DNA from 3 places in the Chryseobacterium sp. S90 genome. Region 2 is predicted to be linked to each of the others. Evidence: riboswitches for the same ligand, from Rfam matches in the RefSeq annotation. Region 2 holds a riboswitch; each other region holds the start of a gene.
What was found. Region 2 has a riboswitch for S-adenosylmethionine ahead of ACLMCG_RS18180 (TonB-dependent receptor plug domain-containing protein). Riboswitches for the same ligand answer to the same signal wherever they lie in the genome.
Positions count from the first base shown of each region.

Region 1: another riboswitch for S-adenosylmethionine. It lies ahead of ACLMCG_RS13755 (SusC/RagA family TonB-linked outer membrane protein); the one in region 2 lies ahead of ACLMCG_RS18180 (TonB-dependent receptor plug domain-containing protein).
Region 3: another riboswitch for S-adenosylmethionine. It lies ahead of ACLMCG_RS21390 (alpha/beta fold hydrolase); the one in region 2 lies ahead of ACLMCG_RS18180 (TonB-dependent receptor plug domain-containing protein).

Region 1 is NZ_JBLGCX010000004.1:381,274-391,801, reverse strand. It holds gene ACLMCG_RS13765 (RHS repeat-associated core domain-containing protein) at 1-2,972, shown strand, start outside; gene ACLMCG_RS13760 (RagB/SusD family nutrient uptake outer membrane protein) at 3,576-5,069, opposite strand; gene ACLMCG_RS13755 (SusC/RagA family TonB-linked outer membrane protein) at 5,087-8,020, opposite strand; SAM riboswitch class I at 8,104-8,202, opposite strand; gene ACLMCG_RS13750 (type II 3-dehydroquinate dehydratase) at 8,447-8,854, shown strand; gene pckA (phosphoenolpyruvate carboxykinase (ATP)) at 8,951-10,528, opposite strand, start outside.
Region 2 is NZ_JBLGCX010000007.1:96,974-107,501, forward strand. It holds gene ACLMCG_RS18165 (sensor histidine kinase) at 1-161, opposite strand, end outside; gene ACLMCG_RS18170 (TonB-dependent receptor domain-containing protein) at 353-2,476, shown strand; gene ACLMCG_RS18175 (DUF5694 domain-containing protein) at 2,505-3,344, shown strand; gene ACLMCG_RS18180 (TonB-dependent receptor plug domain-containing protein) at 3,456-6,200, opposite strand; SAM-I-IV-variant riboswitch at 6,495-6,592, opposite strand; gene ACLMCG_RS18185 (outer membrane beta-barrel protein) at 6,712-8,937, shown strand; gene ACLMCG_RS18190 (HesA/MoeB/ThiF family protein) at 9,125-9,835, opposite strand; gene thiH (2-iminoacetate synthase ThiH) at 9,976-10,528, opposite strand, start outside.
Region 3 is NZ_JBLGCX010000010.1:110,523-121,050, reverse strand. It holds gene ACLMCG_RS21400 (O-succinylhomoserine sulfhydrylase) at 1-137, opposite strand, end outside; gene ACLMCG_RS21395 (ACT domain-containing protein) at 251-1,789, opposite strand; gene ACLMCG_RS21390 (alpha/beta fold hydrolase) at 1,789-2,733, opposite strand; SAM riboswitch class I at 2,800-2,906, opposite strand; gene ACLMCG_RS21385 (MGH1-like glycoside hydrolase domain-containing protein) at 3,095-5,710, shown strand; gene ACLMCG_RS21380 (OsmC family protein) at 5,781-6,200, opposite strand; gene ACLMCG_RS21375 (DUF58 domain-containing protein) at 6,228-7,550, opposite strand; gene ACLMCG_RS21370 (AAA family ATPase) at 7,629-8,660, opposite strand; gene ACLMCG_RS21365 (hypothetical protein) at 8,770-9,927, opposite strand; gene ACLMCG_RS21360 (DUF4129 domain-containing protein) at 9,939-10,528, opposite strand, start outside.

The DNA of each region.
Region 1 (10,528 bases), on a different contig from region 2:
AATCTTTTGGACAGGGGAAATATATTTCCAAACAGACTCAATATGACGGTATTGGAAGAAAACTTAATGAATCCGAGCCTTATTTCGAAGGGCAAAATCCAACCCAGTGGAACACGATTTATTATAATGATATATTCTTCCCTGCTAAAGTGACAAGTAAAGCATTTAATGGAAAACAGACAGAAATATTCATCTCAGGAAACACTATTACAGAAAAAGAATTAAATGGCTATGAAAGAGCCACCTCCAAAACAACAGATGCTTTAGGAAATATTATATCCAGCATTGATATGGGAGGAACGATCAACTTTTTTTATAACGCTGCAGGAGAGCAGATTAAAGCTCAATATGCAGAAAATGCAGTTACTACTAAATATGATTCTTGGGGAAGGAAATCAGAATTTAATGATCCATCCAACGGAACCTATCAGTATGAGTACGATGGCTTTGGACAACTTAAAAAGACCATAAGCCCAAAGGGGACTAAGGAGTACACTTATAATAACTTAGGGCAGTTGATTTCTCAAAAGGAAATCTCTGCAACTGATGGAGGCCAAGCCACTAATAAACTAATTTCTTTTGCTTATGATGACAAAGGAAGAATAATTTCAAAATTCGGAACATCTAAGGGAAAAGCTTATAGCTCAAAGGTTTCGTATGACCCTCAGGGTAGACTATTATCTTCATCCGAAAGCAGTAATGGAAAATATTTTATCCAAAAAGGGATTATTTATGATGATAAAGCCAGAGTAACCTCTTATGAAAAGCAACTCTATTCTTCCGGCGTCCTTACTAAAGTTCAGATTGAGAATGTTTACAGCGCTTGGAGCGGTGAGTTGTATCAGGTTAAAGATAAGTTATCAGGTAAGATATTGTGGGAACTTAAAGAAACCAATGCCAAAGGACAGGTCCTGAAATCTAAACTAGGAGCAGCAGATATTAACAATATCTATGATGACAATGGTTTCCTAACAAATGTTAATCATTCCTCACAGGTAAAACCAGGCATTCTGCAACTCTCCTACTCATTCGATGCGATCAAAAATGAATTGAAGAGCAGAACAACAGGAGGAGATTTTAATATTAATGAATCTTTTGATTATGATAATAATAACCGTTTGGTAAACTGGACAAATCCGGTAACAGGAATCAAGCCAACGACGAACAGAAATGTCTATGACATCAAAGGAAGAATTACCCAAAACGATCAGGTAGGAACGATCAAGTTTGAAAATTCTGCTAAGATCTACCAGCCTACCGGAATGACCCTTAATGCAGCCGGAGAACAAAATTATAATAATGATTTAATACAAACCATTACTTATAATGAAAACAATGACCCTGTATTTATTGATGGAGTGAAGGGAGACGCAGCCTTCCAGTATGGCTTAACTTCAATGAGACAAAGAGTAACCTATGGCGATAATTTCAGCATTGATGGAGATGGTAAGTTCACTAAGTTTTATAGTGAGGATGGGAGCTTTGAGGTGGTAAAAGATAATACAACCGGAAAGGAAAAACATCTTATTTATATTGGTGGGAACCCGTATGAATCTAATATTGTATATTTAAAGAACTTTACAGAGAATACCGGTTCATATAAATTCCTGCATAAGGATTATATTGGAAGTATTCTGGCGATCAGTGATGAAACCGGAAACAAATTGGAACAGAGACACTTTGATGCATGGGGTAGTTTCACCCATCTTCAAATAGGAAACGGAGCCATCATTAGTGACCAAAATATCATTCTGAACTTGTCGAAGGATCTAGTTATAGATCGCGGCTATACCAGCCATGAGCATTTTGCAGAAATAGGTATCATCCATATGAATGGAAGGTTATATGATCCATTATTAAGAAGATTCTTAAATGCCGATGAATTTATTCAGGATCCTTATAATACTCAAAATTATAATAAGTATGGCTATGTAATGAACAATCCTCTGATGTTTAACGACCCTACAGGAGAGATCATGGGATGGGATGATGCATTAATTGCGATTGGAATTGCTATATTTACATCTACTGCAACAGATTATTACCTGAACAGGCCTATAAACATAGGGAATATGTTCCAATCTGTAGTGATGTCACTGACCTCAGCAGGTATCAGCAGTGCCATTGGAGATGTTTTCCTTGCAGGAACTAAAGTAGCAGAAAGCTTAGAAAAGGCTGGAACTATTATTGCTAAGGCCGGAGCTCATGCCATTGCCCAAGGGACATTATCTTACATGCAGGGAGGAAACTTCTGGAGCGGAGCTTTAAGCGGAACCTTTGCAAGCGCGTCTAATGATTTGTTAGATCTGGCTGTAAAACATGTAGGAGAAAATAATATACTAAGAAGCGACGGTTTTGCTCTATTCAATGGAGCTGTGAGTGGAGGTGTTGGTTCTGTACTTGGAGGTGGAAACTTCTGGGTAGGAGCCGGACAAGGACTTATAGTTACAGCCTTTAACTATCTTAAACATAAACCAGAAAATGGCCCGAAGCCTAAAAAAACAAATTATGAACAGATTAAAACCGTACTTGATGCATTAGGGTTAAATATGGCAACAAAAGAATCTATTTTAGAGTTTGTATCCAATGCTGATGATTTAGGAAAAGCAGGAAAACAATTTAAAAAAATAGTAGGAAAAGCAGGAAAACTTTTAGGCGCTGCATCTGTCGTGACCGCAATAACAGATTATATCGAAACTCCAACGACTGGTGGCATATTAAAAATGCTGGTTACCTCTACAGCTCTTACAGTATCTGTAATCGGAACAGGAGGTACAGCTACCACATTTGTAGGTTGGGGGTTAGCTTTTTCAGACGCTTCAGGCTTTTCCGATTTTGCTTATGGTCAAATAGGGAGCGCAATCGACAAATATTTTAATGGAGGAAAATCTTTAGGAAAAGCCATGTACAAGAGTATCGAAAATACCATTAAACCCTTAATTAGTAATCAAAAGCTTAATTTTGCACACTAAATGAAATACTTTTTATTTATACCTTTTATGATCTATCAGTTTTTAAAAAAGCGAAATAAAACTGATAGTGATGCTTATATGAATAGCATTCTTGTTTTTTTTATCTATACATTCCTCTATACTTTTTTTTTAATCCCTCAAAGTGTAGATTTTGTATTTATTATAATCAATAAAATTTCTACTATTCTGGGATTTTCAACGAATAATAAGTTGGTGAAATATGCCTTTTTCATTATATTAACAATACCCTTTTTTGCCTTTATCAGAAAAAAAAGGTTAGATACCATAAAATTTAATGACTTTGAATATAAAATAGCTTACGTGCTCACAGGTTTTATCCTCTGGTTTCCTATAGCTTTGTTTATTTTTTTACTTATCAAACTTTTACTGGTTGATTAGAATGTACTATAAATTTGTAAGCTATGGGTTTCATCCCATTGACTAACCCTGAAAAAGATTGACTAATTCATTAATAATTTAAATATACTTAAATCAGAATAGGGAAATTCCTATTCTGATTTTGTCTTTTATAGGTTTTAAAAATAAAAAACCACCGCAATCGCAGTGGCTTAAAAAATCAAATCTAATTATAAGTAGGTCTCCTTATAAGTTTGGGTTGTTTTCAGCTTCTCTCTGTGGAATACTGAATAAATAATAATTGCTATTTGGAGTGAAAGCAGATTTATCTGGAAAATCAAGAACAGAATGCCCTTTACCGTCTACTGTTTTCACTGTTCCTTCTGGTGTAGTGATCTGAACTTTTATAGGTTTGCCATCAGCATCTACAAACGGTTTTCTTGCTACTGTCCCCTGCGTTCTGATAATATCTGAAAGGGAAAACCCTTCTCCAAATAATTCCTTTCTTCTTTCAATCAAAACTGCTGCTACAACCTCATTTTGTGATAACGAACCATTGTAAATATTGGCATTTCTGGCTGATTTCAACTGGTTTAAGACTGTTACTGCCTGAGAAACATTTCCGTTTCTGGCTTCAGCTTCAGCTTCAATCAGATACATTTCAGCCGCTCTCATGTAAACAATGTCCGCAATAAGGGTGGGTTTAAATTTAAACTTGGCATACCTCAGCAATCCTTCTCTTCCTTTCTGCCCGTCCCATGAAAACAACTGGTATCTGATGTCATTGGTATCAAAAAGATCTTTAAAATAAGGATCCGCCATAAAACTGTAATAATAACTTCCTGATGAAGAAACATCCAGATAATGGAAGGCATAACTTTCATCGGACTGTTCCTGGGTCTGTGCATGTCCCCAGATCCATTCAGCATTATTGATATCATTGAAGCCATCTTTATATTTCTCCGGAGCCATTAGAGAAAAACCTTCTCTTGCAATTTTTGCAGATGCTGAAGCTTTGCTCCATTCACCCGTATTCAGATAAGTTCTTGCTAAAAGTCCGTTCACAACAGAACGGTTGATCTTATCCTTATTGTTCCTCGTATAATTTTTCAACAGATTATCGGCATCGATAAGATCACTTTTAATCAATGTATAGATTTCTTCAAGACTTGCTCTTTTCTTCCCTACCGTGCTTGTGGTGGAAGGTTCAGTATAAATGGGAGCTGTCAATGCTGACTTATCTTTCAGATAGCTAAATTGGTAAAAGCTCGCCAGATTCAGATAACAGAAAGCACGCAATGCTTTTGCCTGTCCTTTCACCTGATCTTTTTTCTCCTGACTTCCTTCTGTTCCATCAATTCTTGTAATAACATTATTCATATTATTGATGGTTGAATACAACATCGTCCAGATGAACAAAGGTCTGCTTGCCGTACTGTTCACCATTTCTGTAAAAGCATAGGTAGAAGCAAAGCCATATTTATTGGCCAGTACCGCTACATCACTTCCCATGGCATCACTAGCTCTTAAAACAGTGGAATACCCGATATTGGCATAGGTTGTTCCATCATTATTAAATTTTGCCCAAGTACCATTCACCACTGTTTCGGCACTTTCGGCTGTTTTGAAAACTTCTACGCTGCTGGCCTGATCAGTCGGAGCAGTATCCAGCTCACTTTCACAACTTGCCAGCGACAAAAATCCGATAAGAGCAAACGATAGATATTTTAATTTTTTCATTGTTTCAATTTTAAAGGTTAAAGTGTTGCCTGAAGACCAAAAGTGATCGTTCTCATTGCAGGATATCTGTAATACGTTGTTCCGTCCAACGCCTGCTCAGGATCCATTCCCTTATGTTTGTAGAAGGTCAGAAGGTTTTCTGCCTGGATATAAATTCTGAACTTTTTCAATCCTATTTTCTCAAAATAATCTTCCGGAAGGGTATATCCTAAGCTTACATTTTTAAGTCTTGCATACGTTCCGGAGTATAGGAATCTTGAAGACGTTGAGGTCCAGTTATTCGTTGTTGTGCTCAATCCTGGAACATCTGTATTAGGATTTTCAGGAGTCCATCTGTTCAACATTTCTGCACTCCAGGCACGTCCTCCCGCACTTCCGTTATGCATAATGGAAGTATAATCGGTATCCAGAATTTTCCCACCGATTTTGAATGTCAGTAATCCTGAAAAATCAAAATTCTTATAGGTAATACTTGTACTGATACCTCCGGTCAGTTTAGGTAATGCGGAACCTTGTAAAAGTTTTGTAGCTTTTGAATATTCCGAAGTAGTTCCTTCAACTGAATTTCCGCTGGCATCTGTAGAGACCGTTTTCCACAATGGCTTTCCATTGCTTGGATCTACACCCACCCATTCCGGAATAAAGAAATCATATACAGAACCTCCTACGGTTAATAACTTGCTTCCTACCACAAGAGAACCTCCTGGTAATTTGGTCACTTTATTATTTAAAGTACTCAGGTTTACATCTACATTCCACTGGAAATTATCATTCTTAACGGGAGTTGTGAATAATGAAAATTCAAATCCTGTATTCTGAATTGTTCCGATATTCGCCGGATAATCACTGATTCCCAACGACGGCGCAACCGGCATATTAAACAGAAGATCCTGGCTTTTTCTTTTGAAGTATTCGATATTTCCTTTAACCCTGTTATTCAGAATCGCGAACTCCAATCCTACATTCAAATTAAGGTTCGTTTCCCACTTTACATTATTGGTAGACGTTTTTTCAAGGGTTGTTCCCGGTTCTCCACCAAGGCTGATAAATCTGTACAACTCCTGATAAGCATAATAAAGCGGCTGCCCGTTAGGTCTAAGTAATTTATCATTTCCTTGTCCTCCGTAGCTGGCACGCAATGTCAATTGATTAAAGACATTCAGGCTTTTCACAAATTCTTCATTTGAAATCTTCCATGAACCTCCAACAGACCAGAATCTCCCCCATCTGTTATCCTTCGCAAACCTTGAAGAACTATCTGCTCTTCCTGATGCAGATAAAAAGTAAGTATTGTTATAATCATACTCTACCTTACCAAGGAAACTCAATAAACTTAATTTATTACTGTTTCCACTGAAACTTCCAAGCAGAGAAGCAGCATCCGGCTCATAGTAATAAGGCAGTGAGAACTGACTTCTTGTTCCTGAAATAGTTTGATAATCGTATTTATAGAATTCATGTCCTGCCAGAGCATTTACGTGGTGCTTCCCAAATTTCTTATCGTATGTCAGAATATTGCTGGTTGTATAAGAAAGTGTTCTGGTATTGGTTTTCGTTACTGAACCTCCAATCTCAGCGCCCTGCCCCAGCAATGGATTCGAATAATAATGTCCGTTATAATTCACCAAATCAACAGAAAAACTCGTTTTGAATTTCAACTCCGGTAAGAAAGTGAATTCCATGAATCCTTTTCCTGAGAAATTATCTTCTTTATTTTCGTTTTTATCTAATGGCAGAGTTGCAGCTGCATTCTGATTCTGAAGCGCATTGGTAGGTCTATACTTTCCAAAATCATAAATCGGATTTCCATCAGCATCCAGAATATAAGTTCCGTCTGCATTTCTTTCATAATAAGGATAGAATGAAGGAATAAATCTTGCGGCATTGATGATATTGCTGGCCTTAGAATCTGAAGAAGTCGGCGCCTGTTGAATACTGTTTGTATAGCTTAAGTTCACCCCAACATTCAGCCATTTTTTTACTTCAGAATTGATCTTTAATCTGGTATTATATCTTTTAAATCCTGATTCAATCGCCATCCCTTTATCATCCAGATATCCCAATGAAAAGAAATAATTACTTTTTTCACTTCCTCCGCTGATATCAAGATCTACCTGATTTCTTGAAGCCACTCTCTGCAGGATATCTCTCCAGTCGTCATTCCAAAGTGGTGATGCACCTGGTAATAGTTTTCCATCTGTTCCTACTGGTTTTGGATAAGCAGTTCCGTATGGATTGATCCCAAGGGTGGATACAAGATTGTCTGTTGCCATCTGAGCTGCCTGTTGAGAAGACACTTTTCCAGACTGGTATCCGTTTCTCAAAGCTTCCCAATATAATTGAAAGTATTGATCTGTATTTACCTGTTCGTAATCTTTTACAGCTCTTCCTGAGAATCCCTGACTGATATTAAAATTAACTTTCGCTTCTCCTTTTTTACCTGATTTTGTGGTAATGATGATAATCCCGTTTGCTCCTCTTGATCCATAAAGCGCACTTGCTGTAGCATCTTTTAAAACACTGATGGATTCAATATCACTTGGGCTTATAGAGTTAATATTTCCGTCAAAAGGAATTCCGTCTACCACATATAACGGATCGCTGGAAGCGCTGATTGAACCGATTCCTCTGATCCTAATGGTAGAAACCGCACCAGGCTGCCCTGAAGAGCTGGTCGTCTGAATCCCGGCAACCTGCCCTTCCAATGCTTTAGTAATGTTGGTTACAGGTCTGTTATTGATTTTATCGCTGGAAATTGTAGCAACGGAACCGGTATAGCTGTTTCTCTTAGCTTTTCCATAAGCTACGACTACAACTTCGTCAATTTCTTTTTCATGAAGACTATCCTTTTTCGGCTTGGAATTCTGCGCATGTACACTGGTAACTCCCAGAAAAAATGCAGCAACCGGAGGAATCCAGGCTTTTGAAGTGAATAAGTTTTTGCTAATCATAATCAATTTTATTTATCATATATTAAAATTTTGCCCTTTGCAGAAAAGTCAGCAAAGGGCATCGATAAATACGACAAACCAAATGCTTATTTTTCCTTAAAAGGCTGAACGTAACACCTTGCCCAATGGGTAGGTTGTCAAGATTTCATAGGGTCAGTTCCCTCCATCTTTCTTTATAAGCCGATCGAAATATGGTTGCAAAGCTAAAAACTTTTAGTCTACAAAACAAGTAGACTTATTATTTTTTCATGATAAATTTTCAAAAATTAACATAAGATTTTAATAAAACCCATTACACTAAGGAGTTGCCTCCATTATCATTTTATTAAATATGACAAATATCATTATTAATAATCCAATTGAATAAAAAGTAATCTGTGCTGAAATTTTTGATCATTAATTAAAAAAAGTTTTTAATTTTATAGTATGAAAGTTTTAATAATAAACGGACCTAACCTCAACCTGTTAGGCACCAGAGAGCCTGAAATCTATGGAAATGTTTCTATGGAAAGCTATTTGGAAATTTTAAAATCCGAGTTTCAATCTCATGAATTAAAATATTATCAGTCAAATATTGAAGGAGAGCTTATCAACAGGCTTCAGGAAGATGACTTTGATGCCGTCGTGATTAATCCAGGAGCTTTTACCCATTATTCTTATGCAATAGCTGACTGTTTGAAAAACATTAGAAAACCAAAGGTTGAAGTTCATATCAGTAATATCTACAAAAGAGAAGAATTCAGGCAGAAATCTGTGACAGCAGCTAATACGGATGCAGTTTTATCTGGTTTTGGAATGGACGGATATAGATTGGCTTTATTAAGTTTAAAATAATTTTTCGATTTATATTCTTCCTATAGATTGCACAGCATATATAAAAAATAAAAAGCCTCATCAATGATGAGGCTTTTTGTATGCTATTAATAACTATTAGATAGTTTGTTCCTGTAATTGAGGTCCTGAAGCAACTAATTTCTTACCTTCCTCAGTATCACAGTACTGTTCAAAGTTCTTGATATATCTTGAAGCAAGATCTTTTGCTTTTTCTTCCCATTCTGAAGCACTCTCGTAAGTATCTCTAGGATCTAAAATACCTGTAGAAACATTTGGCAATTCAGTAGGAATCTCAAGGTTCATAATTGGAACCTGAGTTTTAGGAGCATTATCGATAGAACCATCAATGATTGCATCAATGATTGCTCTTGTATCTTTCAGAGAGATTCTCTTTCCAGTGCCATTCCAACCTGTGTTCACCAAATAAGCTTTAGCACCATGTTCCTGCATTTTACCGATCAATGTTTTAGAATACATTGTTGGGTGTAATGTAAGGAATGCTTCCCCAAATGCCGGAGAGAAAGATGGCTGAGGTTCAGTAATTCCTCTTTCTGTTCCTGCCAATTTTGATGTATAACCGCAAAGGAAGTGGTATTGAGCCTGATCTTCATTCAAGATAGAAACCGGAGGAAGTACTCCGAATGCATCTGCAGAAAGATAAACGATCTTTTTCGCATGACCAGCCTTAGATGGTAATACAATTTTGTTAATATGATAAATTGGATAAGAAACTCTTGTATTTTCTGTGATAGATCCGTCTGTATAATCTGCTACTCCATTGTTCACAACAACGTTTTCAAGAAGTGCATCTCTCTTGATGGCAGCGAAGATATCCGGTTCTTTTTCTTCTGATAAGTCGATAACTTTAGCATAGCATCCACCTTCATAGTTGAATACTCCGTTGTTATCCCAACCATGCTCGTCATCACCGATAAGGTATCTTTTCGGATCTGCAGACAAAGTAGTTTTACCTGTTCCTGAAAGACCAAAGAATAAAGCTACATCACCTTTTTCTCCTACGTTAGCAGAACAATGCATTGAAGCCATCCCTTTTAATGGAAGGTAATAGTTCATCATCGCGAACATCCCTTTTTTCATCTCACCTCCGTACCATGTACCTCCGATGATCTGTAGTTTTTCAGTAAGGTTGAACATGATGAAGTTTTCAGAATTCAATCCTTGAGCTTCCCAGTTAGGGTTGATTGTTTTAGAACCATTGATTACTGTGAAATCAGGTTCACCAAAGTTTTCAAGCTCATAGTGAGAAGGACGAATAAACATATTAGTAACAAAATGCGCCTGCCATGCTACTTCAACGATAAATCTTACTTTAAGTCTCGTATCTGCATTCGTTCCGCAGAATGTATCTACTACATAAATCTTTTTAGATTCAGCAAGCTGGTTCAGCACTAGTTCTTTACAAGACCCGAAAATTTCTGCAGTAGTAGGTAAGTTTACTTTACCATCCCAGAAAATTGTATCTCTTGTAACATCATCCTGAACAATATATCTGTCTTTAGGTGAACGACCTGTGAAAATTCCTGTTTTTACTGATACCGCGCCAGATTCTGTAAGTTCAGCTTTCTCAAATCCCTGATTTTCAGAAGAAACTTCAGCCTGGTATAATTCTTCATAAGAAGGATTGTACACTACTTCATAGTTTCCTTTAATCCC
Region 2 (10,528 bases):
ATATAGAATGTGGTAATTTTTACAATAAAATAGGTAATTCTCAGAATATGTAATTCAAGACGATTGGTCTCCGGAACAAAAAAATTAGGCGTAATGACGGTTCCAAAAAAATTGAACCCCCAGTAAATAATTTGAAGCCAGATAATTTGCTTTTTATTCATAATCAAATATAAATCTCTGCAGGGACAATTCATCAACCTTTTTCGACAAAAACCTATTTTTTTCCGACGAAACTATTTTGACATCCAAAATCATCGCCTTCATCTAAATGCTATTTCTTTTCAAATGACCTTCTTATACTTTTGTCACAGAAATTTAAACTAAACAGCATTTAATCTGTTATTTACATCTTATGAAAAAACAGTTTTTATTTATAACTACACTTGTTTGTTCTTTGGTAACCGCACAAACTAAAGATACTGCAAACGTTAACAAAATTGAGGCAGTAACGGTGAACGGTAAAAAAGTTCTGGTAGAGCGAAAAGTAGATCGTCTTGTTTATAATGTTCAGAATTCTATGCTTTCGCAGGGAAGCTCAGGAACTGAGGTTTTGGCAGGAACTCCTTTATTACAGGTAGATGAGAACAAAGGTCTTCTTTCCATTGCAGGAAAAAATGGAGTTTCTGTGATGGTGAATGACCGGATGCTTAATCTTTCCGGATCTGAACTGATCAATTATCTGAGAAACCTTCGTTCTGAAAACATCCTTAAAATTGAAGTGATCACCACACCGCCTGCCAAATATGAAGCTCAGGGAAACAGCGGGATTATTAATATTGTTCTTAAAAAAAATCAGAATCTCGGGTGGAACGGTTATCTGACTACGAATTATACTCAAAAAACATACGCTGCATTCAGCACCGCAGCAGGAGTAAACTACCAGAATGAAAAGATGAAAGCTTCGGTAAAAATTCAGGGATACGATGGAGACAAAAGATCGGTAGAAAACTATAAAATAATAGGTGAAAACTCCTCTATAAGCAGAGATGAAAGAAGAGATATGAATGATGGATTAGGCCTGAATGCCAATTTTGATTATTCTCTCACGAAAAATTCCAATATCGGATTGATATATGATATTTCGAAGGGACACTCCAATATGGACATCAATTCAAAACAGAATTACCTCACCGGAAGCAATCCCACGTTGCAGACAAATACGGATTCTAAACACCGTTCTTCTTTTATTTCACAAATGCTGAATTTGTATTTTGATCAGAAATTTGGAGAACATAAACTAAGTTTAGGAACCAATTACTATGGAAATCTTCCGGATACTGAAGTTAACTTTACCACAAAAAATATTGCCAGCAATTCAACACAGGTTGTCAAAAATCTTTCGTCTGTAGATTATAAAATCTATTCCGGACAGGCAGATTTAACTTTAAACTTCAAAAAAATTCAGTTAGAAACCGGTGCGAAATTCAGCGAGTTTTCTAATAATTCAGAGATTGGATATTTTAATGTTATCAATGGGAATCATATCATTGATCCTGCAAAAAGCAATCTTTTTGATTATAATGAAAAGAACTATGCTGCGTATATCAGCGCCAGTAAAGATTTGAACGAAAAATGGTCTGTGAAGGCAGGTCTCCGTTATGAATATTCACAAACCAGCGGTTTCTCTCCCACTACACAGATAAAATCTGAGAATAATTACGGAAAATTTTTCCCGACAGCTTATGTATCTTATAAAGCCAATCAGGATAATCAGTTCAGCATTAATTATTCCCGGAGAATCAACCGTCCTTATTTCCGGGCTTTAGACCCGTTCCGATGGTATTCTAATCCGAATACCTACTATTCAGGAAATCCAAGCCTGCAGCCCTCTTTCAATCACAATATTGAATTCAATTATATTTTTAAAAATAAATTTTCTGCCAATCTTTATTGCCAGAGAACAACGAATAATTTTGATCAGATCTCCTTCCTGAACGGAATTGATCTTACCAGCACTTTTGAAAACTATTACAATCAGGATATTTACGGAATCAATTTGAATTATACAGATACATTCTTCAAAATCTGGGAAAGTAATATTTCAACTTCGTTCAGCTATAATCAGACTCAGATTACAAGGTTTAATCTGATTCCTAAAAACGGGCAGTCATTTTATTATTCTTTCAACAATACATTCCAGCTGAATAAGGCTAAAACATTCATGCTATTTATCAACTACTGGAATAATCTCCCTTCCCGTGATGGTTATCTTACTGTGAAGAACAGAGCTAGTCTGGATGCTGGAGTAAAGATGAGCTTTGCGGAAAAAGCGCTTCAGGTTAACCTTTCGGTGAGTGATATTTTCAAGCAGTCCGGATTCAAGGCTGATATGTATTTTACTGATAATACACAGTCATTCAACAACTATTGGGATGCCAGAAGAATGACACTCAGCATCACATACAATTTTGGAAATCAGAAAGTAAAATCAAACAACAGAACGGTAAATTTTGAAGAGAAAAACCGTGCTCAATAATTTAATACAAACAAAAAATAATAATACTATGAAAACCATTATTTATATTTTCCTATTATGCCTGTCTACATCTGTTTTTGCCCAAACAAAGCCTTCAGATTATTTTAAAAATCCAAAGACTAAAGTCTTGGTTGTTGGATCATTTCATTTTGATTACCCTAATCTGGATGCCAATAAAACCAATAAAGAAGACCAGGTGGATGTACTGGATCCTAAAACTTCAAAAGAAGTCACGGAGCTGGTGGATTATATCAAAAAATTTAAGCCTACAAAAATTGCCATTGAAGCCTGGCCAAACTGGAATGCCAATCAAAAGCTTAAAGAATACAGTGAGGGCAAGCACCGGGACAAAAGAGACGAGCGGTATCAGCTTGCTATGAGGATCGCCAATGAACTTAAAATCAATGAACTTTTCAGCATTGATGCAGAATCTGTTTGGGATGATTTTCAGAAGCATTTTGGAAAAACTGATTCTACATTTTTTAACAACCTCAGCAAAGATTATGATTTCAGTAGTGATGATGCGATTTCCCAACAGTTTAACCGTTTCTTCAAGAGTTCTGAACCTAAGAATTTCAAATCGCTCTTAGACACTTTTATTTATATGAATTCAAAAGAAAGTCATCAATACGGATATGGTGCTTATTTAAGCGGAGATTTTAAACTAAGAGAACATGATGGTGCCGATATGCTTGCCCTTTACTGGTACAGCAGAAATCTGAGAATGTTCCGCAATATTCAAAACATACCACACAACAGTGAAGACAGAATTCTTGTGATTGCAGGAAATGGCCATGCGGCAGTATTAAGACAGCTTTTCACATCTTCAGCAGAATATGAATTTATTGAATTTTCTTCATTAAAATAAATAAATTACGACAATGACGATAACAAAAAATTCATTTTTTATTGAGTAACAGGATATAAAAAAACAGAGATTTATTCTCTGTTTTTTTATTAAATTTCTAAGCTTTATTGATTAGAATCTGAATTCAACTCTTGCAAATAAGAACCTTCCTCCTATACCATACTGAGAAACCTGTCTGGAATAGACAAACTGATTATCAGCTGTTAAAGAACTTATATTCGGACTTTTGGAAGGCAGTATATTTAAGATATTATTACTTCCGATGGTTGCAGAAATATTTTTATTAAAATCATATCCTACAGATAAATCTGTGACCAGACGGCTATTCAGAATGAAATGCTCTGTGCTTCCTGTTACCCCATCAAAATTAGCGTCCACTACATCTGCATCTGTCACTTTACCAAAGAAAGAATTACGTAGTACGAAAGTAAAGCCGGAAAATCTTAAAGTATTGGACAAGGTTGCTTTTACTCGTGGAACAGCTTCTTCAAAATACACTCTGTTCGGTTCTGAGAAATAATTATCGATCTGGCTTACCAATTTAGGAGATGCATGGATATCCCCGATTCTTTTGGTCTGATTAAAATTGACTCCTAAATTATTCTCCAAAGAAACTCCCGATGAGATTTTTGAGTTCTGAGAAATGGTAATATCCAAACCTTTCGTCTGAGAATCTACAGCATTGGCAAAAAAGTTAGCAGCACTTGCTCTCGCCAAATCAAAAGCACTCTGCAGAACAGCCTGATCAGAACCTGGAGTAAAACTACCATCAGGACGGTAGAAAAGATCTGTAAGCACTACTCTATCTTTAATCTTTATTAAATAAGCATCTGCTGTGAAAGTAAGGCTTAATGCCGGAATCTTCCAGGTAATTCCTGTGCTGTAAGATTGTGAAGTCTCCTGTTTTAATTTCGGAATACCCAATGCCTGTGCTGCTTCAGAATTATTCCTGAAAGTACCCACCTGTGTAGTTTTTCCCTGCTGAATCAACGTGGAAGTGGAACTGTAATAGATCTGAGCCAATGAAGGCGCTCTGAATCCTGTAGAAACTGCTCCTCTCCAGTTCAGATTGGGAGTCAGTTTTACATTTGTTGCCACCTTATAATTAAATGTAGATCCGAAGTCTGAATAGTTCTCATATCGTAAGGCTCCTTCCAACAGCCATCCGTCAGTAACCTCCAGTTCTGCATCAGCATAAGCAGCAACACTGTTTCTGTTTCCTGAAACGGCATTTTCCGGACTAAAGCCTGGAAAAACCTGAGCCCCAGCTGGTCTTACTTTTTCAAAGAAATCAGTTACTTTTTCATTTTCAGGAGTGTTAGCGGTTACCACACGTCCATAAATGTCGTAAGAAGCATAAGAATTTTCTTTTCCTGCATTTACTTTATAATTCTCGTGTCGGTATTCTCCTCCGAATGCTATGTTCAAACCTTTCAGCACATCGTATTTTTTTGAGAAATCCAGATTGACGGTATTTTGTGAGAACTCAGATCCTCCGGCATCAAATGTTCTTGGTGAACCGTCTGTAAGCGAAGCATTAAAAGTATTGACAACGCCAAAACCAAAAACATTTTTCCCGAACGTATTACTGAAATCTACATTCCAGCCCTTCCATTTTCCTTTAATTCCGGCAGCAAGAGAATAATCATTTACCGCTGCTTCAATCTGAGGAAGATATCCATTGGGAGTAACGGCATTGATGTTCCTTTCATTATTCGGAAGTCGGTAAAATCCTCCTGCATTTCCAAGACGGTAGCTGTAGCCTCCAAATGAATAAATCTTCCATTCATCATTAACAGGAATTTCAGAGTTGAAAAAGAGCTGCCCTGACTGTAGTTTAGACTGTCCGGCTCTCAAACTGAAATCTTTTCTCTCCAACCCTCTGTAATTAAGCTCCTGGGAGGTAAAATCTCTACCCAATATTTTTTGAAGTTCAGAAATACTGTTTGCCCCTGAGATCTGAGACTGAAAATCATTCCCAAAATAATTTACTTGGGCTGCATACTGTTTAATCGTGTTGATAATCTGCTGAGTATTGGGAGTATTGGTAATATTTTTATACAAACCGTCAATATTCACTCCATCCTGTAATGCTCTGTAATTAATTGCATTATAAGCATTAAAGATATCTCCTTCCCTCACTCCTGCTCTGGAATATGGATCACGATATTGGGCAGAACCGGTAACGTTAAAAAATCCGGACTTTCCTATTTTAGCTCCATAATTAAGATCCACAGAAATGGTTTGTCCATCCACTCCTCCGGAGAAATTATTGGCAACAGGTGAAGCGTATCCACCGAGAAATACCTGTCCGGAAAGTCCTAATCTTTTTTTCAATCCCAGGTTAACTACTCCTGCAATGGCATCAGAACCATATTGAGCAGAAGCACCGTCTCTTAAAACCTCAATTTTTTCTAAAGCAAAAGCTGGAATGGCGTTGAGGTCAGTTCCTACAGAACCTCTTCCCGGTGTAAGCGTAACATTAATTAATGAAGACTGGTATCTTCTTTTCCCGTTTAACAAAACTAAAACCTGATCTGGACCTAACCCTCTTAAAAGAGCAGGATCTACGAAATCAGTTCCATCGTTAACGGTGTGAGAAGTGGATGAAAATGAAGGTACAATATAATTTAAAGCCTGGCTGATATTATTAGTCGGGCTCTGTTTTAAAATTTTTGATATGTTAATGATATCTACCGGAACAGGGGTCTCCGTCAATGATCTTCCGGAGCCTCTTGATCCAAGGATGACTACATCTTCTATTTTTTTAGATTGTAAAGTGTCCGTCTGTGCGTAATAAAATGTAGAAATGAGCGCGATAGAAGGAACAAAGATTCTTTTTTTGAAATTGTGCATAGTATTGTTGTGTTCTTTTGTTGTTAAAAATTGTTTTTGAGCAATACAAATCCTGTAGCCTTAATTTTAAGGTTACCATCGGTCTTCGAAATGTTTATATTATTTTTTAAAAATAGAAATAGCTAGAAGCAACAACACATGCGCATGTAGAAATGGCATGAAAACATATTGGAATAATGAAGATTCACTTCATGATCCGAAGAATAAAAAATTACTGATGGAATGTGATTTCCCTTGTCTTTAAACATTTGGTTTTAACTTTAAAACAAAAATTCAAGATGGGAGTGTGATAGAATGATAAACATTTTTTCCGGAAGATCCGGCTTATCGATTGCAGCACCTTGCTTGTTTTTGCAGGTTGCTATCCCATCTAGAGATTCTTGATAATTACCTGGCAAAGATATAATTATTTCGGAAATAAAAAAAATTTTAGCTTAATTTTTCGATTTTCACAATTTTAGCGTAACAAATTATCTTTTTCAGCGTCTAACCGGATATCAGTAAAAACATTATGAAAAAAACGATTTTCGCTTTATCCTTATTAAGCTCTGTTTTTGTTTTCTCGCAGGAGAAAAATAATAAACCTCAGGAAAAGCAAATTGAAGGTGTAGTTATCACCAAAACTAAAAAAGCAGTTGAACAAAAGGCAGACCGTACTATTTTTGACTTTTCCGAGCAACCTCAGCTAAACAACGGAAACGTTCTGGAAGGAATAAAAAAACTTCCTGGACTTGTATCTACCGACATCGCAGGAATGATGTATCAGGGAAAAATGCTGGAAGTATATCTTAACGGAAGACCTTTAAACATTACTTCTAATGAATTGAACTCCTTCCTGGAAGGAATGCCTGCCAATTCTGTGGAAAGAATTGAAGTGATTACCCAACCCGGCGCTGAATTTCCGGCCACTTCCGGAGGTGCGATCATGAATATCATCACGAACAAAAATGCCAATAAATATTTAACTGCTACTTATTCAGGGAATTATTCTTTTACAAATTACGACAAGTATAGAAGCAGAACGACCAACTCCGTTAATTTAAATGCCAGAAATAAATATTTCGGATGGCAGCTGAATGTAGGACAAAACTATCGTGAAAGTATGCTGAATGGTCAGCAGGATGAGCTTTTAACGAGTCATACGGACAGATACGGACGTGGATATTTTGCAAAATCCGGGTTAACTTTTGACTTAGGGCAGGACAGATTGTTATTAAACTACGATATTTATCACAACAATAATGACAACTACACTTTAAGTAACGGCCATGGGGATTTACCTTTTGAAAATAATCCAAAGGATTTAAGAGAGGCTTTTTATACTTCTTCGGATGTTGCCCATACCAATAGTTTGAGACAGGAAGCTGTGGTAACATATCAGAAACGCTTTGCTGACAAATCTCAAAAGCTGGATTTCCAATTTGGCTATACAAGGTCTAACAGTAAGTTTGCTCAGGACAATTATTTCCAGAACGGTACATTTGTAATACCTGCAAACACTCCTATCAATAGTGCTATGAGTGGCTTAAAAGATATTCTGAACAATGAATCTGTGATGAATATTGCCAACTTTAAAGTAGATTATGCCCAACCGATCAAACTTCTTGATGGAGGAAAGGTAAGCTTTGGAGGATTGTATGAAAAACAGGATTACGATACAGAAAGTTTTGGATTAACCAATCTTGAATATCAGAGACAGACGGCTTCAACTTATTTAGAATTTCAGGCTAAATTGAAAAAATTTGACTTCACATTGGGTTCCCGTGCTGAAAACTATGATATTTCCGGGGTAACAAGATATTTTGATAAGGATGCAAAACTTGTAGAAGCTAACCTTATTCCTTTCAATAAATTTAAATTTTTCCCGAACGCAAGTGTGCAGTATAACATGATGAATCAGGTTTATATTGCTGCAAACTACAACAGAAAAATCAGTTTACCAAGTATTTCCGCACTTAACCCGAATAACGTAACGTTCTCCGGACCAAGCACGGAAGTAAACGGTAACCCGAATCTACAGCCCACAATTTTTGATAATTATGAAATAAAAGTATCAGCTTTTGATTATGCGTTTATAGGGTATAGCGTAAGTTCGGCAAGTAATCAGGTGGCACAAATCATCAGAAAAGACGGAAGAAAACTCTTTAATGAGCAGGTAAATATTTCAAATATGAAAATTCACAATTTCAACGTTGGACTACCTGTCCCTTTTATGATTTTCAGCAAGCCTTTGAGTGAGATTATGAAATTTGATTTCAATCCTGACAAAATCAACTTCATGTACTTATATGCTGGTTATCAGAAACATGAAATCGACAATCTGAACAATAAAGGGTTCTGGATTTTCAATATTATGACTCAGATTCTTTTGCCTAAAGACATCAAAATGACAGCCAATTACAGCTATCTGACGCCAAAAGCAGGATATTTCTACTTCACGGCAGAGAAACCATTCAACAACTCTCTTGATATCACATTGACGAAGAAGTTTATGAACAACCGTCTGACACTATCTGTTTTCGCGAATGATATTTTCAACGGACAGATGATGCAGGTACGTTCTAATCCGCCATCGGGAACTCCGGTAATGATAAGCAGCAAGTATGACACGAGAAATTTCGGATTTTCTATCAATTATAAAATTCCGACAAGAAATAAGCTGGCAAAAGAGGACCCAAACATCCTGAACCAGACTAAAAAAGAAGATAACGGAGGCGTAATGCAGCAGGCACAATAATTCTTTTTTTGTAATAGAATAAAAATAGGCGTAAAATGATTTGCGCCTATTTTTTATTTGTTGGGCAAGTTTTGGCTAAAGCCGAAGGATGGTTTTATAAAAGTAAAACGGGCTAAAGCCCGTTCCTATTGATCGTAAAATGGTGTTATTCGTGAAAATATTAGTGACATTAGTGTTTACATTTACATCAAAAATCTATCGTCTGAAATTTCCAGTCCAGCGTATCTACCAATGTCAGCTGATTAACACTCACCGGAAGATCTGTGATAATTTTTAATGCCTGAAGAGCCATCATACTGCCTATGATTCCGGGAAGGGCTCCCAATACACCAAGACTGTCACAATCCGGCACATCTTCATCGAAAGGCGGTTCAGGAAAAATATCCCTCAAATTTTTACTTCCGTTATGATTAAATACAGCAGCTTGTCCTGAAAATCCCAAGATGCTTCCGTAAACCAGAGCCTTTTTTAATTGTACACAGGTGTCATTCACCAGATATCTTGTGGAAAAGTTATCTGATCCGTCCACGATAACATCGTACTGAGAAAGAATTTCTTGAGCATTTATTTCATTTATTTTTTCCTCAATCCCATTCAATGTAACCTGATGATTAAGGTTCTCCACAAATATCTTAGCACTCTTTACTTTTGAGAGTCCTACCTTTTCTTCAGTATGAATGATCTGCCGATTCAGATTGTGAAGTTCTACCTCATCAAAGTCTGCAATTCCCAGAGTTCCTACTCCGGCAGCGGCCAGATATTGAATTACAGGACTTCCCAAGCCTCCTGCACCAATGACAAGGACTTTTGAGGCTAATATTTTCTTTTGTCCTTCCAATCCTATTTCTTCAATAAATATCTGCCGGCTGTACCGTGAAAATTGATCTTCTTTTTTCATACTTTATGATAATTGAACCATTAAGATTCTTTAAGTTGGTAAGAAAAGTTAAGCTGAGCTTCGCTTTAAAAAGATGTTATCTTAAAAATCTTCGATTTTTTCTTAATTACTTTTTCAAAGTCCTTAATGGTTTAAAAATTTTAAAATCCACTATAAACAGAATCCCAGTCTTTCATGACAGGATCGTAGCCTGCTTTTTTGATCATGAGTCTGATCTCATCCATACTTCGTTCGTCACTGGTTTCAAACTGTTCCAAAGATTCTTTATCTACGGCATAGCCACCCGGATTGGTTTTTGAGCCTGCACTCATCGCTGTAGCTCCCAGAGATACTATATTATTTCTGAATACTTCATTTTCTCTGGTAGAAATGGAAATTTCAAGGTCTTCATTCCAGATCCTGTAAGCACAAATGAGTTGAAGAAGGTCTTTATCTTCCATAATAAAATTAGGTTCAATGATTCCTTCTGCTGGCCTGAGCCTTGGAAAGGAAACAGAAAACTTACTTTTCCAGTAGTGTTTCTGAAGATAATCAATGTGTAATGCGTTGAAAAAACTGTCTACTCTCCAATCTTCAAGTCCAAGGAGAACTCCAAGCCCGATTTTATGAATTCCTGCTCTTCCTATCCTGTCCGGAGTTTCCAGGCGAAAATGAAAGTTTGATTTTTTACCTTTCGGATGATATTCTCTGTAA
Region 3 (10,528 bases), on a different contig from region 2:
TCTTCAGCAAAGCTTGCTCTCATATCCTCAGCATCCTGAAATATAAAACTGGACGTAAGGTATAATGGTGTAGAATGCTCGTCAAACTGGGTTCTTTCAGTCTGGGTTCTTATTGCTGATGTTTCAAAATTTTCCATATAGTTTTAATTTGGCAATTTGGCAGTGTAACCATTAGATTCTTCGCTATGCTCAGAATGACAATTGTAGTAATTGTTACACTGCTAAACTGGTAGATTGTTATAGTTAAATATTATTTCGTTTCACTTACTCTTAAAATATCTCCGAATACTCCTCTTGCTGTGACCTGTGCTCCGGCTCCAGCTCCCATAATCACAATTGGATTTTCACCATAACTTTCTGTGTAAATTTCAAAGATTGAATCTGAACCTTTCAGCTGTCCTAATGCAGATGTTGCCGGAACTGAAATCAATTTAACATCCAACTCGCCTTTATCTTTCTGTAGATCACCGTGCAGATCTCCCACATATCTCAATACATGTCCGGGTTCCTGATTTTCTTTTATTTTCTGATATTCTTCATCCAGTTCTTCAAGTCTTGAAAGGAATTCTGATTTTGAAACCTCAAGTAAGCTTTCCGGAACAAGATTCTGAATATTGATATCTCCGAATTCGTTGATTAAGTCTAATTCTCTGGCCAAAATCAATAATTTTCTTGCTACATCATTTCCTGACAGGTCTTCTCTTGGATCCGGTTCTGTATATCCTTTCTCCAAAGCTTCATTGATGATGGTTGAAAATTTATCGTCTCTTAAAGAAAAATTGTTGAACACATAGCTTAATGTTCCGGAGAATACTCCTTTAATTCTTGTGATATTTTCTCCTGAAAGGTGTAATAATTTGATGGTATCAATTAACGGTAATCCCGCACCCACATTGGTTTCATAGAGATAACGTCTGTTGTTTTTATTCAACGTATATCTTAGTTTTCTGTATTCTTCAATCGGAAGGGTATTAAAAATCTTGTTTGAGGAAACCAGATCGAATCCGTTTTCTGCCAAAGCGTGATAGTTTTTCACAAAATCCTTACTTGCCGTGTTATCCACAACGATAAGGTTTTCCAGCTGGTTCTCGTTGGAAAAATTAATGAGCTCCTGAACACTTGAAGGATGTTCTGCAGTTAAAACCTCATCGTTCCAATTTGCATCAAATCCTTTTTTATTGAAGGCTATTTTCTTTGAATTGGCCACCGCCACTACTTTAAGGTCTATTTTTTTACGTCTTTTAATCTCTTCAGAAGATTCCAGTACCTGTTGTATCAAAGTCTTTCCTACATTTCCATGTCCTATGATCGCCAGATGGACGGTCTTTGGCTTCTTGAAAATTTCAGATTCTATAATGTTTTTTGTTTTTTCGTCCTGTGAAGAAGTTACTACGATGTTTACTCTGTTCTCTCCTGCAACCTGATTCAGTAATAATGGGAAAACATTGTTTCTTGCCAGCTCAGCAAAAACTTTATTGAAATCTTCTGCCACAAAACCGATGACAGAAACATTATTGATACTGTAGATCTGGGAAACTTTTCCAGATTTTCTTTCTGCTTCAAACTCATCAATAAGACAAGCGACTGCTTTCTCAGCATCAATTTCCTGAACCAGAATAGAAATTCCGTTTTCTATCGCCTGTTGAGAGATTACCCCTACACTGATACGCGCTAAAGTAAGCGCTTTAAAAATTCGTCCGTCAATCCCGATTTCTCCCAGGAAATCTTCTCCTTCAAATTTGACGATTGATCTGTTCTTCAAAAATTTTATTTCGTTAGCATTTTTCATTACTTCTGTAAAATGTTTTTAATGATATTATTTAATTGTTGATATTCCATTAGGAAGGCATCGTGCCCGTGTATAGATTGGATCTCGTGATAAGAAACATCCTTATTTTTCTCTTTTAAGTTTTCAAAACACATTCGGATTTCAGAAGCCGGGAAGAATAAGTCTGTATCTACAGAGATCATGTGCATTCGTGCCTGTATGTTCTCCAGTGCCGTTTCATCAGCATTAATATTCATCAAGAGATGATTCATCAGTTTGTACGCTTTTAAACTAAATCTTTCGTTTAGCGCGTTACCATGATAAACCAACCAGTCTTCAGATTCCAGGCGTTGTTTGTCCTGGTTATATTGGTTTTGAAATCTGTCATTGAGCGACTGTGGCGTTCTGTAACACAACATAGCATGAATTCTTGCTTTCTGTAATGGTTCCTCTTTATCATTCAATAAAAATTTCTGAACCAGACACTGTGCATGAAGCCAGTCATGTGTCCTGTAATCACAGGCTATAGGAATAAATATTTCTGCGAGATCCGGCTGCTTGGCAAGCATTTCCCAGGCAATCCCTCCTCCCAGAGAGCCTCCAATAATGGCATATAAGCTTTTGATATGTAAAGTTTCAAGTCCTTTTAAAAATATCGCTGCGATATCTGAAGGTGTGAAATCTTCATAGTCTTCAATTAAAAAATCGTCATAACCGTTTCCGGGTATATTGAAACACAGAACAGTGTATTGATCAGTATCAACAATCTGATTTTCTCCCACCAATTGTTTCCACCAGCCTTTTTCTCCTGATACCTCTGAGTTTCCGGTAAGAGCATGATTGATTAAAATAATGGGTGCTGTAAACAGATCTTTCCCAAAAAGCTGATAGCTTAACGGGATATGGTATTCCTTTTGGGAATTGGTTTGATACGAAAGATTTATATAGTTTAGTTCTGTTTTCAATTCTATTATATTTTTATACAAATACAATTGAAAATGCCACAGGAAATGGCTGAAAAGAACTTCAGTAAGTTATCTGTCCAAAATACTTTGGTAGAACGTAGCACCTTCTTTGCTTGCGCAAAGGGTTGCTAAGGTTTCATAGGGTCTAATCCCTCAACCTTTCTTGATAACATTTTCAATATTTAAATGAACGAATGGTGCAAAGGTAGTTCTTTTCTTTTAATTTCAAAAAAAAATTATTTTAATATTTAAAAAAGCTCTTAAATACAAGTATTCCAAAAGCATATTAATAATTGTTCAGATGAAAAAAATTGGAATTATTTTTCAAAAAAACTAACTTCGTATGGAAAAATGATGAGATATGACCGCCGAAAAAGAAAGATTACAAGATACCAAATGGAAAAACTGGGGCCCTTATGTAAGCAACCGGCAGTGGGGAAATGTACGTGAAGATTACAGCTCAAACGGGAATGCCTGGGATTTCACCAATCATAATAACGCTGAAAGTTATGCTTACCGTTGGGGTGAGGAAGGCATCGCCGGAATTTCTGATGTAAAACAGTTATTCTGTTTTGCTTTTTCATTCTGGAACAAGAAAGATAAAATGGTAAAAGAACGGTTCTTCGGATTGAGTAACCCACAGGGGAATCATGGTGAAGACATTAAAGAAATCTTTTATTATCTGGATAATACACCTACTCACAGCTATATGAAAATGGTGTATAAATACCCCATCAACGAGTTTCCATATGATGACCTTCTTGCTGAAAATGGAAGACGCAGTAAAAAGGAACCTGAATATGAGATTTTCGATACCGGAATTTTTGATAATGATGAATATTTCGATATTTTCATTGAATACTGTAAAGCTGATCACAACGATATCCTGGCCAGAGTCACCGTCTGTAACCGAAGCCAGCATGATGCTCCTATTGTCGTAGCACCCACTGCGTGGTTCAGAAATAATTGGAAATGGGGATATAACACTTATAAGGCAGAGCTCAATGCTTCTCATGACGGAAGTATCAATATAGGACACGACAGTATTTCGATCAAAAAAGTCTATTCGCGAAATTCAAATGCACAAAGTGTATTTTGTGATAATGAAACCAATACATCTAGGCTTTACGGAACTCCTAAAACAGAGAATACTTATTTCAAAGATGGCATCAATGATTTTATTATTCATCAGGGAGATACTGTAAACCCTGAAAAAAGGGGAACAAAAGCATCTTTTCTGATTGATGAAATTGTAGGAGCAGGAGAATCTAAAATTTTTGAATTCAGATTGTGTCCTGATGAAACGGATGAACCTTTTGAAAATTTTGATACTATTTTCAGTACACGACAATCTGAAGCGGAAGAGTTTTATAACGATATTCAGAATGATACGGTAAATGAAGATGAGAGAAATGTTCAGCGACAGGCTTTTGCAGGACTTCTCTGGAATAAACAGTTCTATCACTACAATATCGGAAAATGGCTGAAAGGTGATCCCAATTTTGAAGCTCCGAGAAATTTCAGTGAGTATGTAAGAAATACGGAATGGAACCACCTTCACAATAAGGATATTATTTCCATGCCTGATAAATGGGAGTATCCATGGTATGCTACCTGGGATCTGGCATTCCACTGTGTTCCTTTTTCTATTATTGATGCAGAATTTGCCAAAGGACAGCTTTTATTGCTTACGAAAGAATGGTATATGCATCCCAACGGGCAGCTTCCTGCCTATGAATGGAATATGAGTGATGTAAATCCGCCTGTACATGCATGGTCCTGCTTCCGTGTTTTTAAAATTGATGAAAAGAATAACGGGAAGCCTGATTTATTATTTTTAGAAAAAGTATTTCAGAAGCTGCTGCTGAATTTTACATGGTGGGTGAACAGAAAGGATAAAAACGGGAAAAATATTTTTGGGGGAGGCTTTCTTGGTCTCGATAATATTGGTGCTTTTGACCGGAATATGGTTTTAAAGGATGGCCAGCATCTTGAACAGGCAGACGGGACAAGCTGGATGGCAATGTATGCACTGAATATGATGCGTATTGCAATGGAGCTAGCCCAGTATTATCAGGTGTATGAAGATATGGCGATCAAATTTTTTGAACATTATCTTTATATCGCTGAAGCTATGGAAAACCTGGGTGAGGGAACAAAAGGACTCTGGAACGAGGAAGACGGTTTCTTCTATGATGTATTGCAGCTTGGAAACGGAGACAGTGTTTCTTTAAGATTAAGAAGTATTGTAGGTTTAATTCCAATGTTTGCTGTTGAGATCGTAGACCATCGTTTACTGGAAAAGATGCCAAATTTCAGAAGCAGAATGGAATGGATCTTAAAAAATAAACCAGAGCTCACCAAACTTGTTTCTCACTGGGACGAGGAAGGACACGGCAGAAAACATCTTATGAGTATACTCCGTAAAAACAGACTGACAAAGGTTTTGACCAGAATGCTTGATGAAAATGAGTTCCTGAGTTCTTATGGAATCCGGGCTATGTCTAAGGTATATGAAGAGAATCCTTTTGTATTTTCTGTACATGGGAATCAGAATATGGTCTATTACACTCCTGCAGAGAGTGACAGCCGAATGTTTGGCGGAAACAGCAACTGGCGCGGACCGATATGGTTTCCTATCAACTTCCTGATCGTGGAAAGCCTGCAGCGCTTCCATTATTATTATGGAAATAGCCTGAAAGTAGAACTTCCAACGGGAAGCGGTGATAAAAGAAACCTTGATGAAGTAGCTCAAAACATCAGCAAAAGACTTTGTTCTCTATTTTTAAAGGATGAACATGGGCAGCGCGCTTTCAACGGAGGAAATCCTAAATTCAATTATGATGAACACTTCAGAGATTACATCACCTTTTTTGAATATTTCCATGGAGATAACGGCCGTGGTGTAGGAGCTTCCCATCAGACGGGATGGACTGCCACTGTAGCGAAACTGATAAAACCAAGACTTACCTTTTAATAAGCAATGAATAATAGGTAATAAAAAAAGCCGGATAAGTTATCCGGCTTTTCTATTTTTAAATAAGAGATTAAATTTTTTCTCCGTTCACATAAACTTCATATCCGATTTCTACATTCGGTTCTAAGGTTTTGGATACGGAACAGTATTTTTCAAAAGAAAGTTCTGCTGCTTTCTGTGCTTTTTTAGGATCAATTTCTCCTTCTAAAAAGAACTTAACGTTAATAGATTTAAATGGTTTTGCATCCTCTACCTGCACTCTTTCTCCCTCTACCTCTGCCTGGAAGCCTGTAATGTTCTGACGCTGCTTCTTTAAAATAGAAACCACATCAATTCCGCTGCAGCCTGCTACAGCCATCAACACACTTTCCATTGGAGAAACTCCTTTGGCACCCGGCTGGGAAGTATTATCCAAAAGAATAAAATTCCCCTGCGCATTGGTACATTCAAATAAAAAATCGTCGTTTATTCTGTTAAGTGTAATTTTCATTATTTATTGCTTATTGCTTCTGCAAAGTTATAAAATTCCTCTCGCTTTTATCTCCAGATATTTATTGATAACATCAATATTCAAATTTTCAGGAAGGGTATATACCGTATAAATTCCATATTTGCGGAGTTCCTGAATAATCAGTTTCTTTTCAAACTCAAATTTCTCAGCGATGATCTCATCATAGATTTCCTGCATATTTTCAGGATTTTTGTTAATGATTGTCTGCAGTTCTGAATTTTTGAAAAATACAACAACCAACAAATGGTTTTTAGCAATACCTCGAAGATATTTAAGCTGTCTGTTCAATCCATCCAGTGTTTCAAAATTGGTAAAAAGCAGAATTAAGCTTCTTTGATTGATGGAATATTTCACATCCTGATACAAACGGTTGAAATCACTTTCAAAGAAATCTGTTTTGATATTATAAAGTGCTTCAGAGATTTTTTTCAGTTGACCTGATTTATTATCAGCAGCAATTTTATTTTCAGCCTTTTTAGAAAAAGTCATCATCCCGGCCCTGTCTCCTTTTCTCAAAATAATATGAGACAGCGCCATGGTTGCATTGATGGAATAATCCAGCAAACTTAATCCATTGAAAGGCATTTTCATGGTTCTTCCTTTATCAATCAGCATAAAAATACGCTGTGATTTTTCATCTTGAAACTGGTTTACCATCAAACGGTTCGTTTTGGAAGTTGCTTTCCAGTTGATCGTTCTGATATCATCTCCGGGGACATATTCTTTGATTTGCTCAAATTCCATGGTGTGTCCCAGCTTTCTGACCTTTTTAATTCCACCCAATAAAAATTCACTTTGAATGGCCATCAGCTCATATTTTCTGAGATGGATAAATGAAGGATAGGAAGGCAAGGCAGCATCCTTTTGGAAAATAAATCTTTTTGAGATCAACCCTAATGGTGAAGATACATAAATATTCAGTCCTCCGAAGTGATATTCTCCTCTTTCTTTAGGTTCTAATGAATATTGAAAGAATGTATTCGCTTCTGAAGCAATCTGTTTTTCAATCAGAAAATCTCTTTTCTGAAACTGGAATGGAATTTCATCAATAATTTTAGTGACTATTGTAAAATTGTAATTATTTTTAATATCAATTTTAACAAAATTCTCATCACCATTGGACAATTTTTCCGGCAAAATTCTCTGAACCTGTAATGCATTCTTTTGATTAAAAAGCAACAGGAAATCTACCATTGCAGCCAAAAAGCAGATCAACAGTGCAATATGGGCTACCCACATCAGCACCGGAAAGAAAAATGCCAGGACATACAGAATCCCCACTCCGATGAGTGTAAAAAAGAAACGTGTATTGATGTATAAGTTTTTCATTATTTAGGTTGCAGATTATAGGGATTAGGACTTAGAAAAAGAATCAGGAATTATCACCCAGTCTCATATTTCTACTACCTATCTTGGAATCTCTATTCCTTCTAAAATCTGACGAATAATTTCATCTGCAGTAAGACCTTCCATTTCTCTTTCCGGAGATACGATAACTCTATGTCTCAAAACTGCGTAGCTAGCTTCTTTAATATCTTCAGGAGTTACAAAATCTCTTCCTCTCAGAGCAGCAAATGCTTTTGATGCCGTAAGAAGTGCTAATGAAGCTCTTGGTGAGGCACCCAGATATAAGAATTGGTTTTCTCTTGTGTTGATGATAATTTTAGCTATATATTCCATCAGCTGAGCTTCCACAATGATTTCTTTTACCAGCTGCTGGTAGTTTTTCAATTGTTCAGCTGTGATCACTCGGTTTACTCCTTCTGTTTTATCTTCTTTTTTACTTTCGTGCTGGTTTTTAATGATTGCAATTTCCTGTTCAAGATTCGGATATCCTACATTGATTTTGAATAGAAAACGGTCCAGCTGAGCTTCCGGAAGTCTATACGTTCCTTCATGCTCTATAGGGTTTTGTGTAGCTATCACCAGGAAAGGTTCTTCCAAAATATAACGGGTACCGTCCATGGTAATCTGTCTTTCTTCCATGACTTCAAATAATGCTGACTGTGTTTTTGCTGGCGATCTGTTGATCTCATCAATCAGGATGAAATTGGAGAAAATAGGTCCTTTTTTAAATTCAAATTCTGAATTTTTCACATTGAATATGGATGTTCCCAAAATATCAGAAGGCATCAGATCCGGTGTAAACTGAATTCTGCTGAAACCTACATCAATTGTCTTAGCCAATAATTTTGCCGTAATCGTTTTAGCTACTCCCGGAACACCTTCAATCAAAACGTGTCCGTTTGAAAGTAATGCAGCCAAAAGATGTTCAATCATTTTCTCCTGTCCTACAATTACTTTTCCAATCTCAGATTTTACTTTCTCTAAACTCGCACGAAGTTCAATCATATCAATTCTCGACTGAAACTGCTCTTCCTGTTTATTAAGATTGATTGAGCTTTGGTTTTCTATATTGGGGTTATCAAAGTTTTCCATAATACATTTTATTTGGTCAGTCTGGCAATGGACAACGGTATTCTTTCCTGTGAATTGTCGTTATCAGCATTGAAAAACTGCTACATCATTAGGTTATTATATTGTTATATTATTTAAATATTTCGTCAAGGAGTTTATTGATCCTTGTAAGATCTTCTTTTATTACACTGGCATAAGGATCCTGCCCTTTTTTGATAAGCGCAATAGCTTCATTAATCATTTCCATATTTTTCCCGGTTTTCAACTGTAGCTTTTTTGCAAATTCTTCATCTAAAGTCTGAGTATCTATTAACAGATCCATTCTCACTTTGTTCAGAAAATACTGCGATTTCTTTGCCATCATATCATGAAAATCACCTTCCTGAAGATACAGATTTCCAATACTTTTCACAAAATCCAGAGAAGTATTTCTCAGAGGCTCTGTTACCGGTACTATTCTCTGTTTTCTTTTGGCATTAAAGAAAATAAAAAGAACAAAACCTCCCAAAAACACCCACCACGCATACTTTAAAGCCGGATTCGACAGCACAAATCTCATAAAGAAACGTGATGCAGAACTTTTATTGGACACAAACCAAAGCGTTTCTCTATCCGGAAGATATGAAAAAACATCCTGTGCATACTTTACGTTTCCGGATTTCAGAAGATAATAATTGGTCAGAAAAAGAGGTTCAGTATGAGCGTAAATATGTCCTTTCCCAAACTTTACTTTGATAAAATTGGCCTGATCCGTATTCTTTTTCTCTACCGTTTTTCCAAGGACTTCAACGTTAGGTTTAATGAATGAAAATCCTCTTCCTGATGGAAATTTATCTAATTTAACAAAATCATTCTGATATTTTTTATCGGTAAGTTTCAGCACATTTTCTTCTTCAAAAGAGATTTCGGAATCATAATATCCGATACTGTCTGAAATTTCCTTCGGCATACGGGCTACCATTAAAAATGCATCCGATCCTTCAGATACCTGCGTCAGGATTTTATTCCATGATTCTTTGTCAAAATTATTTTCAATAACGACAATGTTGTGAGGATCTTTTTTATGCTGATTATAGTATTCGTAAGGAATCTGTTCAACCTTCTTCAGATTGTTTTTAAAAAGATTTTTAGCTTCATTATTAAAAACAAATAGTCCGAACGGAGACTTTTCATTGATATCAAAATTCTTGCGCCAGTCTGTCGTTTCTTTTTTGTTAACTTCAAGCAATGCCAGAATAATCATCACAATGATGAAAATTGCAGCATATGTTTTGAAAGTTTTATTCATGGTTACTATTGTTAGGGTTTAAATGCCTGATATTGATTTTTAAATTTCTGGTAGCTCTGTTCTTCAATACTGAATTCTCCATACCAGACATAATCAAAAATATAAGACAGGTCAGAAAAGTCATTTTTCAGATGAGGGGCTTTCAACTCTACGGCATAATCCTTATTGGTTTTTTCCGGATTCCAGTTGATCAGCTTTTTGTCACTCAGTTTTTTAAGAATAAACAGGAACTGGTAACGGACTGCCGAACGATAATCTCCCGCCATTTCAAATTTTGCGATACTTTCAGGGAAATTGATTTCATGGATATTTTCATGGAGTTCCTGCACATTGAGATCCAGCTTTTTATTCTTTTTACCAAAAAGAAAGTTCCCGTCTTTTCCCATGATATATTTAATGATGAAATACAATAGAAAACCTACCAGGATGATCGCAAACAGACGGATAAGGATTGCGGTAAATTCCCCAGACTTTGTCAATGCTGTTTCCCCGAAAATTCCCTGTATAATTTGGTTGAGCTTCCGCATCAGCTTTTGAAAGAAAGACTCTCTGGGTTTTGATACAGAATAATCAAATTCATTTCCTTTATATCTTGACGGTA